DNA from 3 places in the Paenibacillus sp. HJGM_3 genome. Region 3 is predicted to be linked to each of the others. Evidence: predicted binding sites of a transcription regulator. Region 3 holds the regulator's gene; each other region holds the start of a gene.

Region 1 (10,217 bases), on a different contig from region 3:
ACCGGAAGATCGTCTGCCCGAAACCGCAAGCGCCCCAGATGTGCCCCTCTGCATCAGTCGTGATCGTATGGATGCGGGTTGCAGGGGCAGGTACCGGGATTCTTTTCAGCTCCGGCACGTGATCCAATGACTCGATGATGTAGTAGTCTTGCCCTCGCACCCCTGCCCACCGTGCTTCCGCAAGCGGAAGAGCCCGGACCTTGTCTCCATTCGCCAAAACGGCTGTTTTTCCCGTCAACTGCTCTTGCAGCTGCGGGTCTTCCAGTTTCTCGAAGGTGGTCGAATCATAGAATTCCAAATCTCGATCTTTCATTGTACAAATAAACCTAGCATTGGCCTCTCGCACGATATACCCCGGCGTCCCGAAGTCCCGGAACGTCCCGCTCTCGATATGATACGCCTTCAGGAAAGGCGCGTCATACCCGCCGGCTATCAGGATGTAACCGGGGACGCCTGCATTTACTGGCCGGCTGTACAGATTTTTCGGGTTGTCGGAGACACGCCCCAGGTTCTCCAGCTTGTGCTGTACGGGGTCATATCGCAGCAAGGAACACCCCGGCCAAGTGCCGCCGTAGATCCGGTCGTCCGATCCGAGCGTCATGTCCCAGAAATATTTCTCCGACTCGTCCCGGAGCGGTTCGGCCCATTCGCGCGTTCGCAAATCGAGGCAATGCAAGTATGCATGGTTCGGGCATGTCCCCACGACGAGCTTCTCATTGTGCCAGTTCACGAGTCCCCAGGCTCCGTCGTCTCCCGGGAGCATCAGGGACTCCCCTTCTCCGGTTCGGGTGTCGATGAAGATCAAGTTGCCCGTTTGCCCCGCTGCAAAGTTGGACAGCACGAGCTTCTCACGCCCATCCCATGGATCCTGAATGACAGCGCTTGCCAAAATGTTAAAGTTCCGACATGGTTTGCCCACTTCCGTGACTTGGCTCTCCCCGCGTTCAACCGTGGCCATCTCACACACCCTTTTTTAACAGAATGAGATACATGTATAATACCTATGCCTCCAGTATAGACGCGCGCCTTCCGCTCTGGCAACAAAAAAAAGTTCGAGCAGCCGCACGATGTGCCAACTGCCCGAACTTGTCTCGAAATGTAAGCTATGTAACTAGCTTAACCAGTACTTCACCATCAACACGTCCATGAACAGGAATACGATTAGAGCCACGGCGGCAAAGCCGATAGCCAATTTATTTTTGATCGGTGCCGTAACGGATCGCACCAACGCGACAGCAATCACAATCGTAAACAAAATCACGAACACATCGAACGTTTGAAACCGGCTTGCCGTTTTTGCGGCTTCTTCCGCCAATAACATCGTCTGGGACCTCCTTAGTATAAACAGACAGTATACTCATCTATCTATGTTATCTCGCATCGGGAACGGTTGCAAGTCCTTTCTCCATTGTTAACAAGTTTGTCACGTTTATGAGAAGGACGGTTCCGATTAAGCAATTTGAGCCTTCACCCTACATTTCTTTTCCTTACCCTGCCCGCTTAAGTTGTCCATTCTTTCCAGCATTTATAACTCGAAGCGGCCAAAATTCGTGCTATTCGCTTGTGAGCATTACGATAAACGGCGTTCCTCTCGAGTCGAAGCGGGCGATCTCATGAAAACCTGCCTTCATATAGCATCGAATCGCTCTCAGGTTGAAGGCGGCTACGGTCAGGCGCAGCTTGTCCGGCTTCCACTCGGTTCGCGCGAATTGCATGCCTAAGGTGAGAAAGTCGATTCCCCTGCCTTGTCCGGTTAATTCCGGGCGCAATCCCAGCCCAATATCCAGGATCCGTTCCCCTGCATAGAGACCCAGCTCCCGGCCGGCCGGCACCTGGGCATTCCGCCCGTAGCAGAAGAAGCCGATGAGCGCTCCGTCGCTCCCCTCCACGCCATAGTAAGAGCCGTCCAACAACTCGCTCAGCACCTCCGGGCTGTCATCCGAATCGTAAAAGGCGTAGTCGCCTTCATACTTCCATGTCTGGATAGCTAAAGCCTGCTCGAGTCTTAAAGGTTCCAATTTCGTCGAAATGGGAGCACCCTCCGTTCCACCTGAGGATAAACGAAAGGAGCCTGGCAGAACCCAGGCTCCTCCCATTACGGGCGGTTAGACCGCCGCGTTTTGCTTCTTCTTGCGCTTCTTAGCCGGAGCTTCTTCAGCGGCCGCGGCGGTCTCCGAGGCACCCGACACCGCGAGCGCTTCTTCGGTCCGCTTGCGGTCGCGCTCCAGAATCGGCAATAGGTACTTGCCGGTATACGACTCCGGCACCTTCACGACCTCTTCCGGAGCGCCGGCCGCCACGATCGTGCCGCCGCGCTTACCGCCCTCCGGACCGAGGTCAACAATGTAATCGGCCGTCTTGATGACATCGAGGTTGTGTTCGATGACGAGCACCGATTCACCGCTGTCGACGAGACGGTGCAGGACGACCAATAGGCGATCGATGTCATCGATATGCAACCCGGTCGTAGGCTCGTCCAGAATGTACAGCGTCTTGCCTGTGCTGCGTCGGTACAGCTCGGCGGCCAGCTTCACCCGCTGGGCCTCGCCGCCCGACAGCGTCGTAGCGGGCTGGCCCAGCGTCATGTAGCCGAGGCCTACGTCCAGCAGCGTCTGCAGCTTGCGGTGGATGCGCGGGATGTTCTTGAAGAACTCGCAGCCATCCTCGATCGTCAGCTCCAGCACATCCGCAATCGTCTTGCCCTTATATTTGACCTCCAGCGTCTCGCGATTATACCGCTTGCCCTTGCACACCTCGCAAGGCACGTAGACGTCCGGGAGGAAGTGCATCTCGATCTTGATAATCCCGTCGCCGCTGCAAGCCTCGCACCGGCCGCCCTTCACGTTGAAGCTGAATCGGCCTTTCTTGTAGCCGCGCACCTTCGCCTCGGTCGTGTTGGCGAACACATCGCGGATGTCGTCGAACAATCCGGTGTACGTGGCCGGGTTCGACCGAGGCGTCCGTCCGATTGGCGACTGGTCGATGTCGATGACCTTATCGATATGCTCGATCCCTTTGAGCTCCTTGTACTCCCCGGGCCGAACCTTCGCCTTGTTCAGGTCGCGGGCCAGCGTCTTGTACAGAATCTCGTTGATCAGCGTGCTCTTGCCCGAACCGGATACACCGGTAACGCATGTGAACACGCCGAGCGGGAACTTGGCGTTCACGCCGCGCAGGTTGTTCTCCTTCGCTCCGCGCACCTCCAGCCACTTCCCGTTCGGCTTGCGCCGAGGGAGCGAGACGGGGATGAACTTCCGGCCGGACAAGTATTGCCCCGTGAGCGAATTCGGGTCCTCCATAATCTCCTGCGGCGTGCCTGCGGAAATAACTCGACCGCCGTGGATCCCGGCTCCCGGCCCGATGTCGATAATATAGTCGGCGGCGAGCATCGTATCCTCGTCATGCTCAACGACGATGAGCGTGTTGCCCAGATCGCGCATGTGCTCGAGCGTCTGGATGAGGCGGTCGTTATCCCGCTGATGCAAGCCGATGCTCGGCTCGTCGAGAATATAGAGCACTCCCATCAAGCTCGAGCCGATCTGTGTAGCCAGACGAATTCGCTGAGCTTCGCCGCCGGAGAGGGTGCCGGCCGATCGGCTGAGCGACAAGTAGTCGAGCCCCACGTTGACGAGGAAGCCGAGACGCGCCTTGACCTCTTTCAGCACCAGGTTGGCGATCGTCTGCTCCTTTGGTGTCAAGTTCAGGCTGCCGAAGAAATCGGACGCCTCCCCGATCGACAGCTGCGTCACGTAGGAGATGTTCTTGGAGTCGATCGTGACCGCCAGAATCTCCGGCTTCAGCCGGTGCCCCTTGCAGCTCTGGCAAGGCTTTGCGCTCATGTATTGCTCGATGTACTCGCGAATACCATCGGAGCCTGTCTCCCGGTATCGGCGCTCCAGATTGTGCACGATGCCCTCGAACGGCACCATGGCTTCTTTGGAATGGCCGAAGTCGTTCTCATAGCGGAACCGGACCCGCTCTCCGCCGGTCCCATAGAACAGCTTCTTCATCTGCTCCGGGGTGAACGAGGATACCGGCTTGTCTCGAGGAATATGATAATGATCACACACGGCCGCCAGGAACTGCGGATAATAATTCGATGTACTGCCAGCCCAAGCATCGAACGCGCCATCCTCGATCGTCATCTCGGGATTCGGCACGAGCAAGTCCGGGTCGACGATCATCTTCACGCCGAGACCGTCACACTCCGGACAAGCCCCGTACGGGCTGTTGAAGGAGAACATGCGGGGTGCCAGCTCGTCGATGCTGAAGCCGCACTCGGGGCAAGCGAGCTTCTGACTGAACAGCAGCTCCTCCTGCTCCATCACGTCGACGATGACGCGACCCTCGGCCAGCTTGAGCGCCGTCTCCAGCGAGTCGGCCAGCCGGGCGTGCACGTCGTCCTTCACGATGATCCGGTCGACGACCACCTCGAGCGAATGCTTCTTGTTCTTGTCCAACTCGATCTTTTCGGATAAGTCGCGAATCTCGCCGTTCACCCGCACACGGACGAAGCCTTGCTTCTGAATATCGGTCAGCAGCTTCGTATGCTCACCCTTGCGGCCGGAGACGATCGGTGCGAGAATCTGCAGCTTCGTCCGCTCGGGGTATTCCATAATCCGGTCCACCATCTGCTCGACGGTCTGCGCCGAAATCTCGATGCCATGCACCGGACAATGTGGGCGCCCGATCCGGGCGAACAGCAGCCGGAGGTAGTCATAGATCTCGGTCACCGTCCCGACTGTGGAGCGCGGATTCCGGCTCGTCGTCTTCTGGTCGATCGAGATGGCGGGCGACAGCCCTTCGATCGAATCGACGTCCGGCTTGTCCATATTGCCGAGGAACTGCCGTGCGTAAGCGGACAACGATTCGACATAGCGCCGCTGCCCCTCGGCGTATATGGTATCGAACGCAAGCGAAGATTTCCCCGATCCGCTCAGTCCGGTGAGGACGACGAACTTGTCGCGGGGAATCGTCACGTCGATGTTCTTCAAATTATGAGCACGCGCTCCTTTGATCACGATTTTGTCGTGTGCCACTGCCATCATCCTTTCAAGGAAACAACCCTCATTCTATCTATCGTATCATGCCCGCGAGAAGGGGGGAACAAGCAGGATTTGGTCCGGTTTGCTCCCCCTTCCAGCCACACGATTAAGTTTGCAACGCCTTCAGCTCCAGCACCGCATCCCGCAGCTCAGCCGCCCGCTCGAACTGCAGGCTCTTCGCCGCTTCCTTCATCTCGGCCTCCAGACGCTCGATCAGCGAAGCGCGGTCTTTCTTGGACATCTTCTCGTCCTTGAACGAGCCCAAGTAATCCGCCTTCTGCTCCGCGACCTTCGTCGCCTCGATCACATCGCGGACCTTCTTCTGAATCGTCTGCGGCGTAATGCCGTGCTTCTCATTATACGCTTCCTGAATCTCGCGGCGGCGATCGGTCTCGCGTATCGCCTTCTCCATGGAATCGGTGATCTTGTCGCCGTACATGATGACGTGGCCTTGAGCGTTCCGCGCCGCGCGCCCGATCGTCTGGATGAGCGAGCGCTCCGCACGCAGGAATCCTTCCTTGTCGGCGTCCAGGATCGCGACAAGCGATACCTCAGGCAAGTCCAAGCCTTCCCGCAGCAGGTTAATCCCGACCAGCACGTGGAATACGCCCAGCCGGAGATCCCGCAGCAGCTGCATCCGCTCGAGCGTCTTCACGTCCGAGTGCATGTAGCGGACCTTGATGCCGATCTCCTTCAGGTAATCGGTCAAGTCCTCGGCCATCTTTTTCGTGAGAGTCGTGACGAGCACCCGCTCATCCTTGCGGATCCGGTCGTTCAGCTCGCCGATCAGATCGTCGATCTGCCCCTTCGTCGGCCGCACCTCGATATGCGGATCCACGAGGCCGGTAGGCCGGATAATCTGCTCGACCATCACCGGACAATGCTCGAGCTCGTAAGGGCCAGGCGTCGCGGAGACGAAGATCGCCTGATTCACCTTCTGCTCGAACTCCTCGAACCGCAGCGGGCGGTTATCGAGTGCTGACGGCAGCCGGAAGCCGTGCTCCACGAGCACTTCCTTCCGCGCCCGGTCGCCGTTGTACATGCCGCGAATCTGCGGAAGCGTCACGTGGGATTCGTCGACGATGACGAGCATGTCGTCCGGGAAATAATCGAATAACGTGTACGGTGTAGCGCCCCGTTCGCGGAATGTCAGCGGCCCCGAGTAGTTCTCGATGCCGGAGCAGAAGCCCATCTCCTGCATCATCTCGATGTCGTACCGGGTCCGCTGCTCCAGCCGCTGCGCCTCGAGCAGCTTGCCGTTCGCCTTCAGCTCCTCCAGACGCTCCTCGAGCTCACGCTCGATGTCGATGAGCGCCAGCTTCATCCGCTCCTCGTGGGTCACGAAGTGAGACGCTGGGAAAATTGCCACGTGGTCGCGTTCCCCCAGAATCTCTCCGGTGAGCACGTTGATCTCGGTGATCCGTTCGATCTCGTCCCCGAACAGCTCTACCCGGATTGCCTGTTCCCCGTGCGAAGCCGGGAAAATCTCAATGACGTCCCCGCGTACGCGGAACGTCCCCCGCACGAAGTTCAGATCGTTGCGCTGATACTGGATGTCGACCAGCATGTGCAGAATCTCATTGCGCGGGCGTTCCATCCCGACCCTCAGCGACAGGACGAGATCCCGGTATTCCTGCGGCGAACCCAAGCCGTAGATGCACGACACGCTCGCTACGATAATGACGTCCCGCCGCTCGAACAGCGAGCTCGTCGCGGAATGTCGCAGCTTATCGATCTCTTCGTTGATGCTGGAGTCCTTCTCGATGTACGTGTCGGAGGAAGCGATGTAAGCTTCAGGCTGGTAGTAGTCGTAGTAGCTGACGAAGTAGGAGACGGCATTGTTGGGGAAAAACTCTTGAAACTCGCTGCACAGCTGTGCGGCGAGCGTCTTGTTGTGGGCTATGACGAGCGTCGGCCGGTTCAGCTTGGCAATCACCTGTGCCGCCGTGAAAGTCTTGCCCGTCCCGGTCGCCCCCAGCAGCGTCTGATACTTCTGGCCGGCCCTCACGCCTTCCAGCAGCTTCTCGATCGCCTGGGGCTGGTCGCCCTGAGGCGTATATTCCGATACCAACTCAAACAATTGGGGATTGACGACAATATCGTTGTTCTCTTTCATCCTGGCGTCAACGCTCCTGCTCTATATTAGAATTCCTATCCATCATAGCGAATGTTTGTTCTCATCTATTATACACCTGTTCCCCTTCGCTTGCAAATCCATCCAATTCATTCCACCTAGACGAATCGATTAGGAAGAGGGCGACTAGTCCCAGTCCTCAACGGCAGGCGCTCGCCAGCCCCCTTTCGGGACGTTCACCCTAGAGATGATCGCCCATTGCTGGGCGCACAACAAAAAAGAGCCTTGCTGCACAAGGCTCTTCTCGGGATGCGGCCGGCAGGACTGAATCTAACGTTTGCACCCACAGCGATTCACGGCGAAGGGAAGGTATGGATTTTCCGATACTTCGAAGGATTGATTTTATAATACTTCGTGAACATCCGGCTGAAATACAGGCCGTTCTCGTACCCGCACTGCCTGGCAATTCGGTCGATGGAATAGTTGGTTTGCACCAGCAGCGATTTGGCCTTTTCCATCCGGATCGAATACAAATACTTAGAGGGCGGCATCGCGTATACGGCCTGGAACCGGCGGGTGAATTGCACCGGGTGGATCCCTATAAATTCCACGATATCTTTCATTTGAACATCGCGAAAAGCGTGCCGCTCGATCATTTCCTTCGCTTCTTTCATCAGCGGGTCGTTGACGACGTTGCCGTATTGGGCGAGAGCTTCCGCCTCCATGCAGAACAGCAGCCAGAGATCGTAGACGAAATGGGTCGCCCATCTCATCTGCTCGTTCCGACTCATCCGGCTCGCCCAGAGGAGATGCCGAAAATTGTTGAACAGCCGGTCGCGCTCGGAAGGGGTGAATTTATAGGAAAACAACCGGCGCAGCTGGTCGATTAAGGGTTCTACTCCGAGAGGGTCCTCCCCGGCATAATAAAATTTGATGTAAAAAAAAGTGAGGGGCGCAAACACTTCGCGGTGAAAATCCATATACGGCGGACAGAGGATCATATCCCCGGCTGAGGCTTCGCCGGATCGTCCATCGATTTCGTACCTGAAGCGGCCGTCTTGGACGGCGATCATCATCCAGCATCGCTCCTGCTCCACCTGCTGTACGAAAGCCTGCTTCTCTTCCCAATAGCTGATGCTGATCAAACGAATCGGATGGATAAGCACCGACGGATTCTCCCTTTCGTATGCTGAGCTTGCCTCCATCGTACCCCAGTTCGATCCCCCCATCAAGATCGCTATCGCGCTTACAGGGTCTTCCAATCGCCAGCTCCCGTCCCTACCTGCACGGCTATATAATCGGAGGGACCGTCGGCGCTTCTGATGATTTCCCCCAGATGCTGCGCGTTAAACGTGGGGATGCCAGAGAAAGACCGTCTCGGAACGACTCTCACCGCCATCGTGTCGACGTTCCGATCCAGATTGTAAACGGCTGGGGAAACGCCGGGAGACAACCCGGCATAGGTGGAACCGGTCCCGCTCCATGAATTGGCCACAACCACGAGCTCGGCCAAAACCTTCCCGCTTCCGCCGACATTGAGATTGACGCACTGCCCGGTGATGCCCGAGCAGCTGTTGCCGTCGATCATCAGCTTGCCGGCATGGCCGCCTGCAGCCACATCCGCGTACAGCAGTCTCAATCCATTTCGTACGGTATTGCCTCTTATCCCAAGCTCGGCAAAAGACTCGGTACGCACCGCGTTCAGCACATCGACGAATTGATTATCGCGAATCACGATGCCCCGACTTCCCGAGCTTCCGCGAAACCGGACACCCCCGTAGTTCTTGGTGGCATCCGCTGTATTGAGACAATAGAAGCGATTACCCGCTATGGTGACGTCATGTACGTCGAATGTAGCCCACGCCGGAGAAAATTGGACCATCTGCCTGGCGTCCGAGCCGGCAATGGCGGACCGTACGTCGTACACCTTGTTGCCGCTTATTTCGAAATTGCGGGGATTTCCCGTCGGAGAGCCGTAGCTCCTGAGATTGATGATGCTGCTCCCCGTCGTGTTGAAGATTTCATTGTCGCAAATGCCGATATCCCGCAAAGCTTCGCTGCTGAAATTGTTATCGTTGATCGCCTCGATCGGAACATTGGCGCAGCCTTCGATTACATTGCCTCGGACAAGGCACTCGCTGCTCATAATAATGCCTTTATTGTGCAGCAGCCGCTTGCTGGCGTTGTCGTCGAACGGGCCGGCGCCGAATGTCTGGCCGCATGTAATCCGGTTATCGGCGATGATCGAATAATAGCGCCCTTGCATCGAGATCCATGGCCCCCCGGTTCGTTCGATCCCGTTACCCGTGAAGCTCACTACTCGTATTCCGTCAGGCAGCATGTCTCCAGGCATGACGGCTGAGGTCATAATTTCGTTGCCGGTGATCGAGAATTTTCCGAAATCGCCCCATATCGCGGTCGGGGAATAGCTACCGCTTCGGCGTTTGTAGCCTGCGTTACGGATGACATTATCCGTGACGAGGCATTGCTCGCAAGCGCGGACGAAGATGCCGATCACACCAGGCTGGTCGCTCGTATTCCCGTGAACGACGACCCGCTTGTTCCGTTCGGACTCGGCGATGTCGATGACCGGCATCCGTTCCGTGGCAGCCGTGTAATCCTTCGGCCATTCCCGGATTTGCAGCTGCGCCCGATCCCCCTCGTATCGGTCGGAAGTGTAGATGTCGCTCCACCCGTCCCGGCAACTGGTATTTCCCTCGAATAGGAGCGTGCCAAAGCCGGCGCCGCCGAAACCGTTGATCGTATTGTTGGCGGAATAATTGTTCCGAATAATCACTTCGTCACATTGGATGAACATGGCTCCGCTCAGGTAAGCATGCTCGAACGAGCACTGTTCGATCATCACCCGACGCGTTCTGTACGCGCTTCCGGACGGACACACCTCAAGGATTCCGTTGGTCCTTCTCGGGACCGTCCCTCTGCCGAAAGTATTCCTTGTCGCCGGATACGTTTGACCGTCCCGGTTGCCGTCAAAGGCGACGCCGCGAATGCTGAATCGTTCTCCCCCCTGCACGCGGAGAATAGCCACATGATGGTCGTAATCCGAATCCGTATTGACGATTGATCCGGCGGCGAGC
Region 2 (10,217 bases), on a different contig from region 3:
TTAACAGTATGGCGAAGGACCTCGAGAGGCTGGAGAACATGCGGCAGGAGTTCATCTCCAACGTGTCGCACGAGATTCAGTCGCCGCTCACCTCGATCGGCGGATTCGCCCGCATTCTGAAGAACGAAGAGGTAGACCGCGAGCAACTGCAGCATTACGCGGGCATTATCGAACAGGAGAGTCTCCGGCTGTCCAAACTGAGCGAGAACATGCTGCGGCTCGCTTCGCTCGATTCCGACCAGCATCCGTTCCATCCGGAGCCCTATCGCCTCGACAAACAGCTTCAGTCGTTAATCGTGGCGTGCGAGCCGCAGTGGCTGGAGAAGGGGCTGGAGATGAACGTGGAAGTCGAGGCGCTGACGGTCGAAGCGGACCCGGAACTGCTGAGCCAAGTGTGGGTCAATCTGCTGCACAATGCGATCAAGTTCACGCCGGAGGGCGGTTCGATTACGGTCGGACTGGAGCTTGCCGAAGACACGGCCGTGGTCCGGATTACCGATACGGGCATCGGCATTGCGGAGGAAGACCAGCCATTCATTTTTCAGCGTTTCTTCAAGGCGGATAAGTCCCGGAACCGGTCGGCGGGCGGCAGCGGGCTCGGATTGTCGATCATTCACAAAATCGTGGAGATGCATCGAGGAACGATTCAAGTTTCCAGTAAGGAAGGGGAAGGGACGCAGATGACCGTCACTTTGCCTCTTCGGAACGAGAATGCCAAGGCCGATTCACCCCGATGAAGGGAAGAATCGGCCTCGTTTTTTGCTTGTAACAAGTCGCATATAAGCCCCTTGACAGATCTCTTTTTATGTATTATCTTAAATTTAAGATATTTAATATTCACATTCTTTAAGGGGGTGATGCACCTTGGCTAGTGAGAACAACCATGAAGAGGCGGTTTCGCTCAAGTTGTTCGTAGTATTGTCCAAAGCGTACAAAACTATTATGGATCGAGCCGTTAAGGATATTAAGCATTACGGGCTGTCCCCGTCCGAGTTTATGATTCTCGAGGTGCTGTACAACAAGGGGAGCATCCCGCTGCAGCAGATCGGCGAGAAAATTCTCGTTACGAGCGGCAGCATCACGTACAACATCGACAAGCTGGAGCAGAAGGGCTGTCTGCGACGCGTGCCTAGCGCGTCGGACCGCAGGGTGATCTACGCGGAGATTACAGCTGCCGGACAGGAGCTGTTTGACCGGATTTTTCCCGAGCATCGGCAGGCGGTCCATTCCTTCATGGAAGGGCTCACTTTGGAAGAGAAGCTGACGGCGACTGAATTGCTAAAGCGTCTGGGTAAGGGTGCGGAACGAGCATCAAACTAAACCGAAGATAAAATTAAGGGAGGCATTTCACATGACATTGCAAACATCCGGTATCCATCATATAACTGCGTTCGCTCGCGATCCGCAGGGCAACGTGGATTTCTACGCAGGCGTATTGGGGCTTCGGCTGGTGAAGAAAACCATCAACTTTGACGCACCGGAAGTGTACCATCTGTATTTCGGCGATCAGGCAGGGAGCCCGGGGACGATCATGACCTTCTTCCCGTGGCCGGGTTCGCGCAAGGGCCATATCGGTGGCGGGCAGGTCGGAATTACGACGTTCGCGGTGCCGGCCGGAGCTCTGGGGTTCTGGGAAGCGAGACTTGCGAAGTTCGGCATTCCAGTCGAGAAAAGTTCCCGTTTCGGGGAGACGTACCTCCAGTTCTCGGACAATGAAGGACTGCGCCTCGAGCTGGTCGAGCGGGAAGAGGGGGCGAACAGCCAGTGGGCGTTCGGAGGTATCGCGGCAGATCAAGCGATCAAAGGCTTCGGCGGCGCGGTGCTGTTCAGCGTGAATGCGGCCAAGACGATCGATGCCTTGGAGAACATCCTGGGCCTGGAGAAAGTCGGCGAGGACGGCACGTATGCCCGGTTTCGGACGACGGGCGATCTGGGCAACGTCATCGACGTCCCGCTGCAGAGCATGAGCTGGGGAGGCGGCGGGGCCGGTACTGTGCACCACATCGCTTGGCGCGCGAAGGATTACGAGGAGCACGAGCTGTGGCGGCACGCGGTCGCCCAATACGGCTATCAGCCGACCCCGGTGATCGACCGCCAATACTTCAATGCCGTGTACTTCCGCGAAGCGGGCGGCATCTTGTTCGAGATCGCCACCGATCCGCCGGGATTCGCCCGGGACGAAGCGCCGGAAGAGCTCGGCCAGAAGGTCATGCTGCCGGACTGGTATGAGCCGAGACGGGCGGAGATCGAAGCGAATCTCATTCCGATCCAGGTTCGGACGCTGAAGGAGGATGAAGCATGAGACATATCTATGAGAAAGGTGCTAATGCCGAAGCTCCCACTCTCGTGCTCTTCCACGGAACGGGAGGCACGGAGCGCGACCTGATCGGCGTCGCCCGCCGAATCTCGCCGGACTCCTCGATCCTGTCGCTCCGGGGGAACGTGCTGGAGAACGGGATGCCCCGCTTCTTCCGCCGTCTCGCGGAAGGCGTGTTCGACATCGAGGACCTCATCTTCCGGACGAAAGAAGTGTACGACTTCCTGGAGGAAGCGGCCGCGCAGTATGGCTTCGACCGCAGCAATCTCGTCGCGGTAGGGTATTCCAACGGAGCCAATATCGCCGGCAGCCTGCTGTTCCATTATGCCGGCGCGCTGAAGGGCGCGATTCTCCACCACCCGATGGTGCCGCGCCGAGGAATCGCCCTGCCGGACTTGACCGGCGTGCCGGTATTCATCGGAGCGGGAGCGAACGACCCGATCTGCCCGCCGCAGGAGACCGAAGAGCTGCAGCGTCTGTTGAGCGAGGCGGGGGCCTCCGTCGAGGTGCATTGGGAACGGGCGGGCCATCAGTTGACCGTCACCGAAGTCGAAGCGGCGGCCGCCTGGCTGCAGAAACAAGGATAAACGGAAAATATTTTTAAATTTTTCGTAAATGTGTGTTTCACTCTCCTCGGTTCCGGGTAATAACGATTATCCGGAACAGAGAGGGGATAGTCCAATGGAATAGCGTAAGCGAAGCATGCCGGAATCGGATTGCATACAAGGAAAGAGCGAGTGACGGCTGCTTCCGCGATCTGTGGGCATGTGGGGACCTCAGAGGCACGAACCCGGGCAAGATGACATGCGGTACATGTCTCCTATACGGATTATTCTCGATGACATGTCGAAGGCATGTTGGGGTGAAAGGGAAGAAGTTCATAAATGAATAGCAGTGGCAAGGGATAGCCTCCGTTCATCATGTATATGAACGGGGGCTATCTGCTATTGCGGTCAGATCGGGAGGGTCAATTGAACCGGCTCGAACTCCTTCTCGATCCGCAGCACGGTCTCCTGCACCCCGACCTTGGATGACTGCAAGGGTTCTTTGGCATGCAGGCCGTGCCGGGTCAGAAGCGAATGGATCTCCGCTTGAATCGGATCCCGATAATGGCGGGGCGCCTTCGCGGAACCCGCGTACATGTCGGCATAGGCCGGCACGAGCTCGGGGTAGTGGCGGCGAAGCGTCTCGAAAAACCACACCTTGACCGCGGAAGTGCTGAGCCGCAGGTACGAGGCCATTACGAATTGGGCTTTATGAGCGACGGCCTGTTGGATCAATTCCGTCAGATCCTCCAGCCGGTCGGTCAGCAAGGGGAGGATCGGGGCCATGAAAATGCCTGCAGGAACGCCCGCTTCCGTCAGCCGCTGCACGGTCTCCAGACGCTTCATCGGGAACGGCGTGGCGGGTTCGAGATTCCTCCATACCCCGCGATCCAGCGTACTGATGCTGATGTTCACGGAAGTGATCGGGATTTCCTTGAGCAGGTCCAAGTCCCGGAGGATCAAGGGGGACCGGGTAGTTATGGACGTAGGAAGGCGATGCTTGGCCAGCACCTCCAGGCATTGGCGGGTCAGCTGCATTTTCGCTTCTATAGGCTGGTAAGGATCGGTCGCCGTCCCGATTGCGATCCGGCCGATCGGCTTGCCGGATCGGGCTGCACGCTTCACCTGCTGCTCCAGTGCTTCGGCGGCATTGGCTTTGAGCAGAATATGGTTCTGGAAGCTGTCGTCCGCCTCCAGGCCGAGGAAGCTATGCGTGGACCGGGCGTAGCAGAAGCTGCAGCCGTGCTGACAGCCCCGATAAGGGTTGATCGATTTCTCGAAAGGCATCGAGGGAGCCTTCACCTCGTTCAGAATCGTCTTGCACGTGATGGGCTCATACTGTATGCGCGCCAACAGCTTCACCGTCCTTGTCATTTCAAATCGAACATGTGTTCCTAAACCAGAGTACCAGACTGCAAACAACGGCGCAAATGTTTGTTGTTTCCATTTCCGTTGTACAAATCCCGGTAAAACTATTATGCTGTAGGTAACTTGTATCGATCAGGAGGGATCTTATGGACTTTCTAACCCCAAATCCGAAGCTGTACAATGTCCCCTTTCGCGTAACCGATTCCTTCAACGGGATGCCGTACCGGGCGCTGGGCGCTTCCGGGCTGCGCGTCTCGAATGTAGGCCTGGGCACATGGAAAATCGGATATCCGGATACGGGAGACGGTGCCAGGGTGGACCGCGAACAGGCCTGGGCCCTCTTCGACCGGGCGGTGGAGCTCGGCGTAACATTCTGGGATACGGCGAACCGATACAACAACGCTTCAGGCAATTCGGAACGCATCATCGGCGAATGGATGAAGCGTAACCCCGACCAGCGCCGCAATCTCGTCATCGCGACCAAGCTGTTCGGCGGCATGGACGGGATCACCCCGAACCATAGCGGGCTGTCCCGCGGGAACATTCTGGATTCCACATACGCCAGCCTGCAGCGCATGCAGCTGGATTATATCGATGTCATGTACTTCCATCAATTCGATGCCCTCACTCCAATCGAGGAGAGCTTGGCGGCGGTGGAGGATTTGGTGCGGCAAGGGTTAATCCGCTATTTCGCAGTGTCGAACTTCTCGGTCGAGCAGATGGCGGCATACAAGACGGCATCGTCGTCCGCCTCCATCCGGACGCGCATCCTCGCGGTGCAAAATCAGTTCGATCCGCTGCATGGCGAAGCGGCGAATCATCCGGGCGTGCTCGATTACTGCGCGGAGGAGAGAATCTCCTTCATCGCCTGGAGCCCGCTTGCACGAGGTCTGCTGTCAGACCGTTATCTGACCCGCGAAGCGGTAGGGCCGGGTGACCGGCTGTTCGATGAAGGCGCCGTGGACGAGATGCTCGCGCCGGAGGTTATCCGCAAGCTGAACGGCTTGGCGAGCCTGTCACGCGAGTGGGGGATGAGCCTAAGCCAGCTGGCGCTCGCGTACATGCTCACGCTGCCCGGCATGGGGCCGGTCATCCCATCGTCCTCGACGGTGGAGCAGCTCGAGGCCAATGCCGACGCGGGGAAGATCCGCCTGACGGCGGAACAGACGCAGCAAATTCGGCAGGCGCTGGGATAGGAGCCGCCTTAGGCTCTTGCCTCGCCTTACCCTACGACGCCGTGCCGCGGCGGCCCGATCCCATGGAACACGCACCCGGCCTGTGCCGGGTGCTTGGCTTTGTTCGCCGTCTGTGGGGTATAATAGGTTTTCATAGATTACACAGAGAGGAAGAAACCATTATGCACTCGTCCAAGCCGCAGGCGGGCCAGCTCAGCTTAACCGAAGGACCGATCGGAAAGACGCTGTTCGTCTTCTCGTTGCCGATCCTCCTCGGCAATGTGCTTCAATCGCTGAACGGCTCCATCAACAGCATGTGGATCGGCAACATTCTCGGGGAGCAGGCGCTTGCCGCTACGTCGAATGCGAATATTCTGATGTTCCTGCTGATCAGTGCGATCTTCGGCATCGCCATGGCCGCGGTGATCCTGATCGGGCAGAATCTTGGCGCGAAGCGGGTCGACGAGGCGAAGAAGGTCGTAGGGACGAGCGCGGTGTTCTTCTTCCTGCTCTCGCTGATCGTCGGGGTTGTCGGCGTGCTGCTCTCGCCGCAGATTCTGTCCTGGATGAACACGCCTGCGGATTCGATCGAGCTGGCTATCACGTATACACGGATCATCTTCGCGAGTATTCCGTTCACCTTTGGCTACAACCTGATCATGGCGGTCCTGCGCGGTTCGGGCGATGCGAAGACGCCGTTCTACTTCCTCCTGCTGTCCGCGCTGCTGGACATTGCGCTCAATCCGCTGCTGATCCGAGGGATGTGGGGGCTGCCGGAGCTCGGGATCGCCGGTTCGGCCGTCGCGACGTTCATCGCCCAGGGCTTCAGCCTGGTCTTGCTGCTCGTCTATTTGTACCGCAAGCAATATTTTCTCCGGATTACCCGGACCGATCTTCATCTGCTGACACTCAACTGGACTTTGATCCGGACCCTGATCCAAAAAGGGCTCCCCATGGGGCTCGGCATGATCGTGGTTTCCTTAAGCAACATGTTCCTGATTCACTTGGTCAACTCCTACGGTTCGGAATCCGCGGCTGCGTTCGGGGTGGCGACCCAAATCTCCAGCTATGTGCAAATGCCGGCGATGGCGATCGGAGGGGCGGTCACTTCCATGGCGGCGCAAAACATCGGTGCGGGCAATTGGAGCCGGGTGAACCGGATTACGCTGACCGGGGTAGGTTACAATATCGTGCTGACGGGGGTGCTCGTCCTCGTGCTGCACTTGTTCAATCGACAGACGCTCGAGCTGTTCCTGCCGGAAGGGGGACACGCTGTGGATATCGGCATTCATATCAACAATTTGACGTTGTGGTCCTTTATTTTATTCGGGATCTTCAATGTGGTGGCGGGCGTCGTCCGGTCTTCGGGGGCGGTCATGTTCCCCTTGGCGGTTACATTCACCGCGCTGCTCATCGTGAGAATTCCTCTGTCCTACTTGCTCGGCTATCAGTATGGCTTCGACTGGATCTGGTGGAGCTTCCCGATCAGCTTCCTGATTGCGGTCGCGATGAACGTCTGGTATTACGTGTACGGCAATTGGCGTCAAGCGAAAATGATGAAGCCCGCGGCTCCGGCCGGAGTGCGGTAAACCAAGCTTAGGAGGCGATAGGAATGGAACGGGAGATTCGGGAGCTGTACGAGGCGCTCTTGACCGGCTGGAACGAACGGAATGCCGGCCGAATGGCGGAGCTGTTCGCCGAGGAAGGCGAAATGATCGGCTTTGATGGGAGTCAGGTGACGGGAAGCGCGGGGATTGTGGATCACTTGCAGCCGATCTTCGCCCATCACCCCACGGCGGCGTTCGTGGCGATCGTCCGCAGCGTGCGCGCTTTGGGGCCGGATGCCGTGCTGCTGCGCGCGATAGCCGGCATGGTGCCGCCGGGCAAGGACGACCTGAACCCGGCGGTGAACACGCTACATTCGCTCGTGGCCGTGAAGGAGGAGGGAACGTGGCGGATCGCCCTGTTCCAGAATACGCCGGCGCAGTTCCATGGGCGGCCGGAGCTCGTCCAAGCGATGACGGACGAGCTGCGGGAGTGGCTGCGCAGCCGGGAGGACGATTCGCGCGCTTCCCGCTAAGGCTGCGCTTGTCCGCCGTAGACGCTGCGTGAGATGATCTCCGGCAGCTCGCCCTTCTGCGCTTCATAGACGCTAGGCGTGATGTGTCCGGCTGCGAGGCGGGCGTCCAGCTGGGCCGACAGTTCGGCGAGCTGCAGATCGATGATCGGCTGCACCTCCATGGCATTGGCGGCAGCTATATCGGCCAGGGACTGACCGTTGTAAAGGGCGTCATACATTTGCTCAGGGGAGGACAGGCCGAGCTTTTGCAGCAAAGGGTCTTGTCCGGTTTCCTTCGTACTGCTGGCTCCGCAAGAAGGCTCGGTCGGGAAAAGCGACGTCTCCGCGTTCGCTTCTTTGTTCCAGATCCCGCCTCCAACCGTAATCGCTACGGCCATCGTGCCGAGGATCAATAGCTGCTTCGGTTTCATAAGAATCTCCTTGTCTTTTAAGCAAGTCTAATATATTAATACGGAACAAGGCTTGTCCGGTTGCATTCGAAGGTTCGAAATCCATTCATATTTGCCCGTTTCCCACATAAAGTGAAGGTGCAGCACCATACTTCAACTTTGTATAGATGGGAGGAGCCAAGCATACGACCGTTGGATATTGAGAAGGGGTTGCGGTTGTCCGAGCAGATAGGGTGGGGGTTCACGAGCATGTCGCTGACCCGGACTTCCTTAGTGCAGCTATGCCGAAGGGTGGAGGCGGAGGCCGGTCCCATTCGGCTCTTGGAGCTGGGCGGGGGGCAATCCACATTGTTCTGGTGGGCGCTCCAACAGCTTGAGCTGCTCGAGATGGAAGTGACGACACTGGAGCATCATGAAGAATGGGCACGCAATCTGCAGACGAAGGTGGCTTCCGAGCGGCGGATGCGCGTGGTGAAGCAGTCGCTCCGGCAAGTGTCGGAGGAGGAATGGGCGCAGCTGTTCCACGATCCGCTCGGGGCGGCGGCTAGCTGGAGCCGGCTCGGGGTTACGGTGCCAAAGGCGCAGCACGAGTGGTTCTCGATCCGCAATGCGTTCTACGGTGAGGCGGACCAGCTCGGGTATGCGCCGGAATCGATCGATGTGCTGATCGTAGACGGCCCTCATGGCAACGGGAGGGCGCTAGCGTTCCCTCTGTTTTGCCAGGCGTTGAACCCGAAGGCGCTTGTGCTTGTGGACGACTTCGATTGCTATCCGTATTTGGACGATTTGGGCCGCGTGTTTCATTACGTGGAGCTGTATCGGGAGGTCATGGGCGATAAGCGCTCGGTGCTGCTGCAACTGCAGGGGATGAAGCTGTAGGGGGCATAAAGGGTGAGGCTGGGGAGCGAACGCGTACATAGGGTGATTGGGGGACGGGGCGCTTTTGCCGTAAAAATCCAATTATTCTGGAGCTTGTCAGACTCGGTTCATTCGTGTTATTATACTACTTGTGCCTGCGACGCAGAGCACGAGTAGTGTGGAGCCGTGGTGTAGAGGCCTAACATGCCTGCCTGTCACGCAGGAGACCGCGGGTTCGAATCCCGTCGGCTCCGCCATTTTTTTCTTCGGCTTACATACCTGGATAGATAAACCGAGTAGAGCGGCTTTGCTGCTCTTTTTTGCATATAGGACGTTTTTATGTGGCTGGAGGTTGGATCGGCATGGTTCCGCGAGGACGCTTCGCCCCTACTCCATCGGGGCTGCTTCATATCGGCAACGCTTTCGCCGCCCTCGCGGCTTGGCTGCAGATGCGGCATGCGGGGGGCGTGTTCGTGCTGCGGATCGAGGACATCGACAAACCGCGCTCCCGTCCCGAATATGCCGCGCAGTTGCAGGACGACCTGCGGTGGCTCGGCCTCGACTGGGATGAGGGTCCGGATGTCGGCGGCCCGTACGCGCCTTATGAGCAGAGCCGCCGCGAGCTGTTGTACGAGGAGGCGCTGGAGCAGCTGAAGCGGGACGGGTGGCTATACCCGTGCTACTGCAGCCGGAGCGAGCTCGCTTCCGTCGCCAGCGCGCCGCACGGGCTCGCTTCCGAAGGCGCGGCGTACCCCGGCTTTTGCCGGTCGCTGACCGAGGAAGAGCGGCGGGAGAAGGCCGCGAAGAAAGCGCCGGCGCTGCGGTTCCGGATGCCGGAGCATCCGCTGGCCTTCGACGATGTGCTGGCGGGGCCGCAGCGGTGGGACGGCGACGCGTACAGCGACTTCGTCGTCAAGCGGGCGGACGGCCTCTTCAGCTACCAGCTCGCCGTCACGGTCGACGACGCGGCGATGCGCATCACCGACGTGCTGCGCGGCGCCGATCTGCTGGATTCGACGCCGCGGCAGCTGGCGCTCTACGAAGCGCTCGGCCTCGAGGCCCCGCGCTTCGCGCATGTGCCGCTCGTCGTCGACGCCGACGGCCAGCGCCTCGCGAAGCGCGACCGCGTGCTGACGCTCGCGGGGCTGCGCGAGGCGGGCGTGCCGCCCGAGCGGCTCGTGGGCGTGCTCGCCCACTTGGCCGGCTGGGCGGAGACGCCGGCGCCGCTCGCGGCGGGCGAGCTCGTGCCGCGCTTCGGGCCGGTGCGCGCGCCCGAGGGCCCGCTCGTCTTGCGCGACGAGCTGCGAGCGTATTTGTTGGGTAGGGAGTAGAGCGTGTCGCATAACCGGGGGGATGTGAATACATTGAGGAAGTAGCCCAATGCATAAGGAGTGAACCTAGGAAATGGGATATATGCCCCAAGCCGCTCCCACATCTCCCCCGCCTAACTATGTACCTCAAATGTCGCCGTATGCCGTTGACATC
Region 3 (10,217 bases):
TGACCGGCAACGGCAAACAAGTGCCGGTTCACGTGATGAATATCCCGATCATCGTGAATCACAAGATTGCCGGCTTCTACGCGCTGGCCAAGGACCAGAGTGGTATCAAGCTCGAGGAGGAGCGGCAGCGCGAGGCCGACAAGCTCGACGCCATGTCCCGCACGGCGGTCAAATTCACTGAGGAGCTACAGGGCCCGTTGAATGCCTTGTCCGAGGTAGTCGAGCTGCTAATGGAGCAGGATGCAGAACGGACGCCGCTCTATGGGGTTATGCGCCGCGAGTTGGAGCATCTGGCTCTCCTCCTGGAGGGCGGGACCCTCCCTACGAAGCCGATGGGTCCTCTCGAGCTGCACTCGCCGGCGACGCTCGTCGCACAAGTTGTCCGCCTGCTCGAGCCCAAGGCGTTCATAGCCGACGTTCACTGGGAGATCCGGTCGGATACGGATATGCGGGACATCCTCTGCGATGCGTCCCGGATTAAGCTGACGCTTCTGCACTTGATGACGAACGCTCTGGAGGCGACCCCGCCCGGCGGATGCGTCTTCATCGATCTGGTGCAGGAGATGGACGCGGTCGTCATCCGCATTCGCGATCAGGGCGGTCCGCTGGATGATGAGGCGCTCCGGCAAATCGGGGATCGTTTCTACACGACCAAACCATATGGGCTGGGGGTCGGGTTGTGGGTGTCGTCGCGGATCGTGCGGGACCATCAAGGCTCGCTGTATGTGTGCCATAATCCGGGCGAGGGCACTACCGTGCAGATCAAGCTTCAAGCACGGCAAGCACTATGAAAAAGCTCCTTTGCGGAGCTTTTTTTAGATCCGTCCTTGCTGTGGTACAATAAGACGAGTTTATTGGAAAATGGACATCAATCTGGCAAGTCCGGAGGTAGATGCATGAAAGTGTCCTCGCATGAGGTGAATGTACGTCAAGAAGAGAAGGCGGTCCTCGTCAGTCTCGTGCTGAAGAGTGACCGGCTGACGGAAGCGATGATCCAATATTCGCTGGAGGAGCTCGTCCGTCTCGCGGAGACGGCGGGCGTCGAAGTGCTCGATACGATGGTGCAGGCGAAGGACGCGGCAGATTCCCGGTGGTTGATCGGCAAAGGCAAGGTGGAAGAGCTGAAGCTGCTCCTGGACGGTCATGGTGCCAACGTCGCCATCTTCAACCAGGAGTTGTCCGGGGCGCAGGTGCGCAATCTGGAGCAGGCGCTCGACGTCAAAATCATCGACCGGACACAGCTTATCCTCGATATATTCGCCCAGCGGTCGAAAACCCGTGAAGGCATCCTGCAGGTCGAGCTCGCCCAGCTCAGCTACTTGCTGCCCCGGCTGTCGGGGCAAGGGAAGAACTTGTCCCGTCTGGGAGGCGGCATCGGGACGCGAGGTCCCGGGGAGACGAAGCTCGAGACCGACCGCCGTCATATCCGCAACCGGATCAGCGAGCTCAGATCTCAGCTGCAGGAGGTGGTGCGGCATCGCAGCTTGCACCGCGAGCGGCGCAAAAAGACGGGCGTGTACCAGGTAGCGCTTGCCGGGTATACAAATGCCGGCAAATCCACGTTGCTGAATCGGCTGACCGAGGCGGACGTCTATGCGGAGAACCAACTGTTCGCCACACTCGATCCGACCTCGCGCAGCCTTCAGCTGCCGAACGGCCAAGAGATCGTCTTGACGGATACGGTCGGCTTTATTCAGCATTTGCCCCACGATTTGGTCGCGGCCTTCCGGGCTACGCTGGAGGAAGTGAACGAGGCGGATCTCATTCTCCATGTCGTGGACAGCTCTAGCGAGATGCGGGAGGAACAGATGCGCGTCGTGCATGAGGTGCTGCAGGAGCTAGGGGCGCAAGGGAAAGAGATGCTGACGGTGTTCAACAAAATCGATCTGCTGCCCCGGAATCAGGTGGAGTGGCTGACCGCGGAGGGCGATCTGCTGCGCATAAGCGCCTTGAATGAGGCTGACCTGAACCAACTCAAGCTCGCGATTCAGAATCAATTGATGGGCGACGTACACCGGTTCGTCCTGCCGGCCGACCGGGGGGATGCGATCGCGCTGCTGTATCGGGTCGGAGAGGTGCTCGAGCAGGAGGCGGAGGAGGACGGCCGTCTACAGTTCAGGGTCCACGTGAAACGGAATGAATATGAAAAGCATGCTTATAAATTGGCCCCGTTCATAACCGAATCCAGTCGGGATTCGCGGCCGGAGGCAGAGCCAGGGAGAGGCGAGTAGAAGATGCAAATGCCGGAAATGCTGATTGGGCGTATGGAGCAGGCGGAGGAGACGGCCGCGCCCATGATGAAGCAAATCGACCGGGTGGTCGACCGGAATCAGTGGAAAGTAATTAACGCGTTCCAAAAATACAAAGTGAGCGATTACCATTTCTCAGGCTCGACGGGTTACGGCTATAACGACCGCGGCCGGGAAGTCCTCGATCTCGTATACGCGGAAGCATTCGGAGCGGAGGCGGCGCTAGTGCGGCCGCATTTCGTCTCGGGCACGCATACGATCGGCACCGCGTTGTTCGGCGTATTGCGGCCGGGCGACCACATGCTGTACATCACCGGCCGGCCCTACGATACGCTGCATAAAGTGATCGGGCAGCCCGGGGACGGGACCGGCTCTCTGCAGGATTGGGGCATCCGGTATGAAGAGGCTGCGCTGCTCGACGACGGCCAGCCGGACTGGGACTCGATCCGGGGGAAGATCACGGCGGAGACGAGAGTGATTGGGATTCAGCGATCACGGGGATACGATTGGCGGCCCTCCTTCTCCGTGCAGCAAATCGCCAAAATGACGGCCTTCGTCAAATCGATTAAGCCGGACGTTGTCGTTTTCGTGGACAATTGCTACGGAGAATTCACCGAGGACCGGGAGCCGACCGAAGTCGGGGTCGATTTGATCGCCGGCTCGTTAATTAAGAATCCCGGAGGCGGCGTAGCCCCAACAGGCGGATATATCGCCGGGCGGAGGAAGCTCGTCGACCTCGCCGCCTACCGGCTGACCGCGCCGGGCATCGGCGGCGAGGTGGGGGCGACGCTCGGCACGATGCGCAGTTTGTTCCAGGGGCTGTTCCTCGCCCCGCACCTCGTCGGCCAGGCGCTCAAGGGTGCGGTGTTCGCCGCCGCTCTGTTCGAGCAGCTCGGCTTCGTCTCGCATCCGCGCTGGGACGAGCCGAGGACCGACCTGATCCAGGCGGTCCGGTTCACCAGTGAACGCCATCTGATCGCGTTCGTGCAAGGCATCCAGAAGGCGTCGGCGATCGACGCCCATGTCGTGCCCGAGCCGTGGGACATGCCCGGCTACGAGCATCCCGTCATCATGGCCGCCGGTACATTCATCCAGGGCGGGAGCCTCGAGCTGTCGGCGGACGCGCCGATTCGCGAGCCGTACATCGCCTATATGCAGGGCGGCCTCACCTATTCGCATGTGAAGCTCGGTGTCTTGACCGCGGTTCGCAATATGATGGATGCGGGTTTATTGTAACGAAACCTTACATGTCTTGACACGTCTGAGGGAGAATTGTACAATTCATGTAACCCCTTTAATTGTGGAGTGATGGCTCATGAGTGATGATATTCGCAGGAACATGGCATTATTTCCGATCGGGATCGTAATGAAGCTGACCGACCTCACCGCTCGGCAGATCCGGTATTATGAACAGCATGAGCTGATCATCCCGGCCCGGACGTCCGGCAACCAGCGGCTTTTCTCCTTCAATGACGTCGAGCGGCTGTTGCAGATCAAGGCGCTGATCGAGAAGGGTGTCAACATTGCCGGCATCAAGCAAGTGCTCAACCCGGTAAATAAAGAATCCGAAGACGCTACCGTACTGAATGAGCAATCCGAAGTGAAGCGGAGAGAGATGACCGATACCCAGCTGCACAAGATGCTGAAGCAGCAGCTGCGGTCCGGCAAGCGGCCTGGACAAGTTTCCTTGATCCAAGGCGAGCTTTCCCGATTTTTCCCTAAACAATAACAATCTGGAGGATTGGTATCATGACGCGTTCCCATTATTCGAAGCAGGATATTCTGCGTATCGCCAAAGAACAGAATGTTCGGTTTATCCGCCTGCAGTTCACCGACTTGCTCGGCACGATCAAGAATGTGGAGATTCCGGTCAGCCAGCTGGAGAAGGCGCTCGACAACAAAATGATGTTCGACGGCTCGTCGATCGAAGGCTATGTCCGGATCGAAGAATCGGATATGTACTTGTACCCGGACCTCGACACATGGGTCGTATTCCCTTGGGTGACCGAAGATCGGGTCGCACGCTTGATCTGCGACGTTTACTTGCCGGACGGCCGTCCGTTCCCGGGCGACCCGCGCGGTATTCTGAAGCGCGTGCTGCGGGAAGCCGAGGAGATGGGCTTCACCGCGATGAATGTCGGGCCGGAGCCGGAGTTCTTCCTGTTCAAGACCGATGAGAAGGGCAATCCGACGATGGAGCTGAACGATCAGGGCGGGTATTTCGATTTGGCTCCTACGGACTTGGGCGAGAATTGCCGCCGCGAGATCGTGCTTACGCTGGAGGAGATGGGCTTCGAGATCGAGGCGTCCCACCACGAGGTCGCTCCGGGGCAGCATGAGATCGACTTCAAGTACGCCGACGCCATTCATGCCGCAGACCAGATCCAGACGTTCAAGCTGGTCGTGAAAACCGTAGCCCGTCAGCACGGGCTGCACGCTACATTCATGCCGAAGCCTTTGTTTGGCGTGAACGGCTCGGGGATGCATTGCCATCAATCGTTGTTCAAAGGGGCGGAGAACGCCTTCTATGACGAGAAAGACCGGCTCGGCCTGAGCGAGACGGCTTACTACTACATGGCGGGCATTCTGAAGCATGCCCGGGCGTTCGCGGCGATCACGAACCCGACGGTGAACTCCTATAAGCGGCTCGTGCCGGGGTATGAGGCGCCTTGTTACGTCGCTTGGTCGGCCAGCAACCGCAGCCCGATGATCCGCATCCCGGCCTCGCGCGGACTCAGCACCCGGATCGAGGTGCGGAACCCCGATCCGGCGGCGAACCCGTACTTGGCGCTCGCGGTGATGCTGAAGGCCGGCTTGAACGGCATCGCCCACAAGATGGAGCTGCCGGCGCCGGTCGACCGCAACATCTACATCATGTCCGAGGAAGAGCGGGAGGAGCAAGGCATCCCGAGCTTGCCGGCGAATCTGAAGGAAGCGCTGCTCGAGATGCTGTCCGACGAGGTGATCGTCGACGCGCTCGGCGAGCACGCGCTGACACACTTCTTCGAGCTGAAGGAGATCGAGTGGGACATGTACCGCACCCAAGTGCATAATTGGGAGCGGGAGCAGTATTTGACGCTGTATTGATTGGTTTGGGTTGTTTCGGATTGAATTGAATTTGGATGCGACTCTGGAATCCCTTGACGCCTCGCGCGTTGAGGGATTTTTTATACCGTCGATCCTCTATTACCCCAACGAACGAATGGTACGCTCCATTACGCTTTGAATGAAAGACTGCAACTCGTCAATGAATAACTTTGCTGCTTGCCCCATAAACTTGTCCGTCCGATGTACGATGCAGATATCCTGACTTGGTGTAGGATTGAGCAACGTTACCGCTGAGATGTTATCGCGGTTCAGATAATCAAGCAGCAGTCGTGGAAGAATTGTGGCCCCTATCCCTTGGTCGACTAGGGAGAGAATCGTCGATAGCGTAGACGTTACAATCGGATTGTCTATGGATATTCCTTTTTCATGGCAACAAGAATGGATGACCTTCGTAATCTGGTGATCAGGACCGAACATCACCATCTTGAGCTGCTGTAACTGTTCGAAGGGGATCGCCTTTGACTTCGCAACGGGGTGATCCGATCGGATGGCTAAAGCAAACTCCTCGTGGAACAAAGGGATGATGGAAATTCGGTCATCCGGATTCGGAGGTACTGTGGTAACTCCAAGATCCCTTTTGCCGTCGACAACCTGTTCATACACATCCATGGTTTCCGTAACACTAATTGAAAGTTTCGGATATGTAAGATGAAAGTTGGTCAACAGTGCATCAAACAGCAAGTCCCCATCACCTGGAAGAATTGCGATGTCCAGCCTGCCGCCTTCCATTCGCTTAAGATCCGTTATCGCTCCTTTAATATAATCGATGCGTTCGAAGACGAGATGACATTGCTCCAACAAGATCTTACCTGCATCCGTTAACGCAATCCGTTTTCCAATGCGATCGAATAGAGGAAGCCCAAGCTCGTTCTCCAAAAACTTAATCTGTTGACTCAGATTCGACTGTGTTGTGCAGAGGTTCTCGGCCGCCCGTGAGAAATGCATCTCCTTACATATGGCAGCAAAATATTCAAGCTGTCGAAGTTCCATTCCTCAGTGCCCCTTCCTGTTAGCGATCACCTTTCATTAATTATAACGGCCGTTCAAGTCATTACTAAAACCGATCCATTGCATCGGAATCTCGTGATTGTTGCTTTTTGGAGGCAAAGGTACACTTTTAATGTGCAAGAGAACACACAAACTACCATTTATCAGGAGGCGTTTCAATGATGGCACAATCGATTATGAATACGGGAAAAGTTCTGCGTCAGATCGTTATCGGGCAGCTTCAGGGCGTTTCGGAGGCTCAATTCGACATCCAACCGGAGGGCTTCAATAATACCATTCGCTGGAATGTGGGTCACATGGTTTATTGGATGGATAAATACTCGACCTTGTCCTTCGGATCCCCATCGGCAATTCCGGCTCAATATGAGGCGCTGTTTGGCTCTGGAACGAAACCGTCGGATTGGACGATAGCTCCACCCACGAAGGAAGAGCTGATCCAATTGTTAGCGGAACAGCTTTCCCGTCTTAACGAGCAGAAGCCCGAATTGCTAAACAAGGATCTTCAATCCCCCTTTGTATTGGGACCGTTCCAATTCATTTCCGCAGGTGAGTTGTTCAACTTTGCTCTGATGCACGAAGCTATTCATCTTGGAGTCATATCAAGCCAGCTTAAATTAATTTAGTACTCTCGACGTGATCCGCCTTCGGAGCCACCTTATTCGGGGTGGCTCTCTCAGTTAGCATGGTGGTAATCGTTAAAATACAGCAGTAAAGTAAAAAATCTACTTTGGAGCGTGGGAAGGGGCGGTCGCGGGTGCTGTAACATGGGTGCAAGGGCACGGCGGCAACAGCCAGCCAACCAACCGAACAAAACAAAAAAGCCGTCCTCAGACGGCTCGTCTAGCAAAATGCCTTAACGAATATCGCGGAACAGGCCGATGACCTTGCCGAGAATCGTCACGTTCTTGAGCCGGATCGGCTCCATCGTGGAGTTCTCAGGCTGCAGGCGGATGTGGTCGCGTTCCTTGTAGAACGTCTTCACGGTCGCTTCGTCTTCCTCGGTCATCGCGACGACGACATCGCCGTTGTTCGCCGACTGCTGCTGCTTCACGATGACGAAGTCGTCATTGTGAATGCCGGCCTCGATCATGCTTTCCCCAACGATGCGAAGCATGAACACATTGTCGTCCTTCACATAGTGGGTAGGTAGAGGGAAGTACTCCTCGATATTCTCCGTAGCCGTAATCGGCGTACCGGCCGTAACCCGGCCTACGAGAGGGACGTGCGCCACGCTGGTCGAGAATGGAGAGGTCATCTCGCCATCCAGAATCTCGATCGCTCTCGGCTTCGTCGGGTCCCGACGAATGAGGCCTTTCTTCTCCAGACGATCCAAATGGCCATGAACGGTGGAACTGGAGGCCAGATTGACCGCTTCGCCAATCTCCCGTACGGAAGGCGGGTAGCCCTTCTCCCGAACTTCGCTCTTGATAAATTCTAATATGGCTTGCTGACGGTTCGAAACTTTGCTCACAGCGCTCACTCCAATTGGCTTGTTCAATTGTGTAAATTATACCATAGAACTCGAGTTCGCACAAACATAAGTTCTCTTTTTAGTGTGAAATACCACCGAACTGCAGAACGATAGATGTGCCCGACCTAGGTCCAGGTCAAAATCATGCTCCGGTCGCTTCAGCCTTCCGGTCGAAGAAGGTACTCTTAGACATGGGAAATCACTTGTTTGAGAGGGGATCAATGATAATGAAAGGTATCACTAGCTGGTCATTCCGCAATAAGGCCGCTATGAAAATCGGCGTCGTGATGGCGCTCCTGATCGGGGTGCTCAGCTATTGGAGGCTGCCGATGGAGTTCCTGCCCTATGCCGACAATCCGGCGGTCACAATCACGGCCATCGGCCAAGGCTATGACGCCAAGTCCATGGAGACCGCGGTGACGGCGCCGCTCGAGAAGGCGGTCTCGCTCGTGAAGGGCAAGAAGGATATGTTGTCTACGACAGGCGACGGCTTCTCGAAGATCGACCTGATGTTCGATTCCAAGACCAACATGAAGGAAGCGAAGGCGGAGGTCCAGGAGGCGGTGAACGCCGTGCGTTTGCCGGAACGCGTCTCGACGCCGTATGTCCTCCAGCTCAACACCTCGATGATTCCGGTCTCGTGGGTGTCGATTTCGTTCAAGGACGGCTTGACGCCGAGCAACATGAAGCTGGCAGAAGACCGGATGCTGCCGGAAATGCAAAAAATCAAGGGAGCCGGCAATGTAGCGATCTATGGCAAGACGTCTCCAACGGTTACCATAACGCCGGATCCAGCTAAGCTGGCTCAGAAGAACGTGCCTTACCCGGCGCTGATGGGCGTCCTGCAAGGACGCGATGTCTCGGCCTCGATCGGCGCCAAAACGATTGACGGCTCGACCGGGAACTTGAAGGTAGTGGGCCTTGTCCGCGATCTCGAAACGCTGAAGAAGCTGCCCGTCGCCCCCGGAGCTACGCTGGGCGATGTGGCCGATGTGAAGCTGAACTCCGGCCAGGAGAGTATTAGCCGTGTGGGCGGGGAAGACATTATGCTCATCACCGTCTCCAAAGCTGCGGGAGCAAATGCGGTGGATGTAGGTCACGAAGTGCAGAAGACCGCGGACCGGCTGACCCAAGAAATTCCCGGCGCGACGGTAAGCGTTATGTCCAGCACCTCGGAGATGGTGGTCGACTCCGTGAACGGGATGATGCGGGAAGTGCTGCTAGGCGCCTTGTTCGCGACGGTCGTCATCTTGCTCTTCCTGCGGAATCTCCGTACAACGTTCATCACGATCGTCTCGATTCCGCTCTCGCTTGCCATTACGCTCTATCTCTTGAGTCTCTCCGGGGTTACGCTCAACGTGATTACACTCGGCGGCGTAGCGGTGGCGGTCGGTCGTCTCGTGGACGACAGCATCGTCGTGATCGAGAACATCTACCGCCGCTTGCAGAAGGAGCCGTTCTCGACTGGCCTCATCATTGACGCCACGAAGGAAGTCGCCTCGGCGATTACGGCGTCGACGATCACGACGGTCGCGGTGTTCCTGCCGATGGGCTTGCTGCGCGGCTCGCTACAAGCGTTCCTGCTGCCGTTCGCGCTGACGGTAACGTATTCGCTGCTGACATCGCTAGTCGTGGCGCTGACCGTCGTGCCTCTGCTCAGCTCCGTCATGTTGCGGAACACGAAGAAGGATGAGCACGAACCCGCGAAACGGTTCTCGGGCTTCCTGCGTTGGAACTTGTCGCACAAGTGGGTGCCGCTCACGATCGCGGCCGTACTGTTCGCCGGATCGATCGGGATCTACGCCTCGATGCCGAAAGGCGCGATCGATTCGTCCAATGCGCAGTCTCTGACCGTAACGCTGGCTTATCCTAGCGATACGCCGCCGGAGAAAGTGCTGGCCGAAGGGAAAAAGCTGGAAACGTTCCTCCTCCAGCAGCCGGAGCCCAAGTGGGTCATGATGCAATACGGGAACAGCTCGGATTCCGCCCGTGAAGGCAGTGTCGTATCGCCCACGCAAGTGTCGTACATGCTGGAAATGAAAAAAGACGTCAATGCCCAGAAGCTGATCGAGAACGTGAAAGGGCAACGCGGCAATTACCCGGGCGCCGAGCTGAACGCCGGAGCGCTCGACTATGCGACCGGAGCGAGCTCCACCGAGATCTACGTCGATGTCACCGGCGACGATCCCTCCAAGCTGAACGAGGCCGCAGCCAAGGCCATGGATCAAATGCGCACCGTAGAGGGCGTGCTGAAGGTTAAGAGCAACATGGATCAGAAAAAGCCGGTGTACGCCTTCGAGGTGAATCCATCACTTGCGAATGCGCAGGAAGTGGCCGGACAGCTGCAAGGCATGCTGAACCCGATTCCGATCGGTACTATG

The links. The regulator LexA, encoded in region 3, represses DNA repair genes until DNA is damaged. The targets are predictions, from matches to a motif close to CGAACATATGTTCG.
Region 1: the regulator LexA is predicted to act here: its motif matches at 7,210-7,223, upstream of uvrB (excinuclease ABC subunit UvrB).
Region 2: the regulator LexA is predicted to act here: its motif matches at 4,244-4,257, upstream of ACI5FR_RS09225 (SPL family radical SAM protein).

Annotation. Positions count from the first base shown of each region.
Region 1 covers NZ_JBJGED010000016.1:32,816-43,032, forward strand. Annotated here, with positions in the region: gene ACI5FR_RS18030 (hypothetical protein) at 1-958, opposite strand, end outside; gene ACI5FR_RS18035 (hypothetical protein) at 1,112-1,321, opposite strand; gene ACI5FR_RS18040 (GNAT family N-acetyltransferase) at 1,554-2,018, opposite strand; gene uvrA (excinuclease ABC subunit UvrA) at 2,106-5,039, opposite strand; gene uvrB (excinuclease ABC subunit UvrB) at 5,152-7,161, opposite strand; gene ACI5FR_RS18055 (helix-turn-helix transcriptional regulator) at 7,473-8,381, opposite strand; gene ACI5FR_RS18060 (right-handed parallel beta-helix repeat-containing protein) at 8,366-10,217, opposite strand, start outside.
Region 2 covers NZ_JBJGED010000006.1:153,653-163,869, reverse strand. Annotated here, with positions in the region: gene ACI5FR_RS09245 (sensor histidine kinase) at 1-737, shown strand, start outside; gene ACI5FR_RS09240 (MarR family winged helix-turn-helix transcriptional regulator) at 865-1,320, shown strand; gene ACI5FR_RS09235 (ring-cleaving dioxygenase) at 1,352-2,302, shown strand; gene ACI5FR_RS09230 (alpha/beta hydrolase) at 2,299-2,904, shown strand; gene ACI5FR_RS09225 (SPL family radical SAM protein) at 3,271-4,224, opposite strand; gene ACI5FR_RS09220 (aldo/keto reductase) at 4,377-5,426, shown strand; gene ACI5FR_RS09215 (MATE family efflux transporter) at 5,588-6,994, shown strand; gene ACI5FR_RS09210 (SgcJ/EcaC family oxidoreductase) at 7,018-7,485, shown strand; gene ACI5FR_RS09205 (hypothetical protein) at 7,482-7,895, opposite strand; gene ACI5FR_RS09200 (class I SAM-dependent methyltransferase) at 8,091-8,753, shown strand; tRNA gene ACI5FR_RS09195 (tRNA-Asp) at 8,913-8,989, shown strand; gene gluQRS (tRNA glutamyl-Q(34) synthetase GluQRS) at 9,095-10,063, shown strand.
Region 3 covers NZ_JBJGED010000002.1:335,194-345,410, reverse strand. Annotated here, with positions in the region: gene ACI5FR_RS03850 (diguanylate cyclase domain-containing protein) at 1-791, shown strand, start outside; gene hflX (GTPase HflX) at 897-2,231, shown strand; gene ACI5FR_RS03840 (methionine gamma-lyase family protein) at 2,241-3,485, shown strand; gene ACI5FR_RS03835 (MerR family transcriptional regulator) at 3,565-3,978, shown strand; gene glnA (type I glutamate--ammonia ligase) at 3,999-5,336, shown strand; gene ACI5FR_RS03825 (LysR family transcriptional regulator) at 5,436-6,347, opposite strand; gene ACI5FR_RS03820 (DinB family protein) at 6,527-6,988, shown strand; gene lexA (transcriptional repressor LexA) at 7,219-7,836, opposite strand; gene ACI5FR_RS03810 (efflux RND transporter permease subunit) at 8,064-10,217, shown strand, end outside.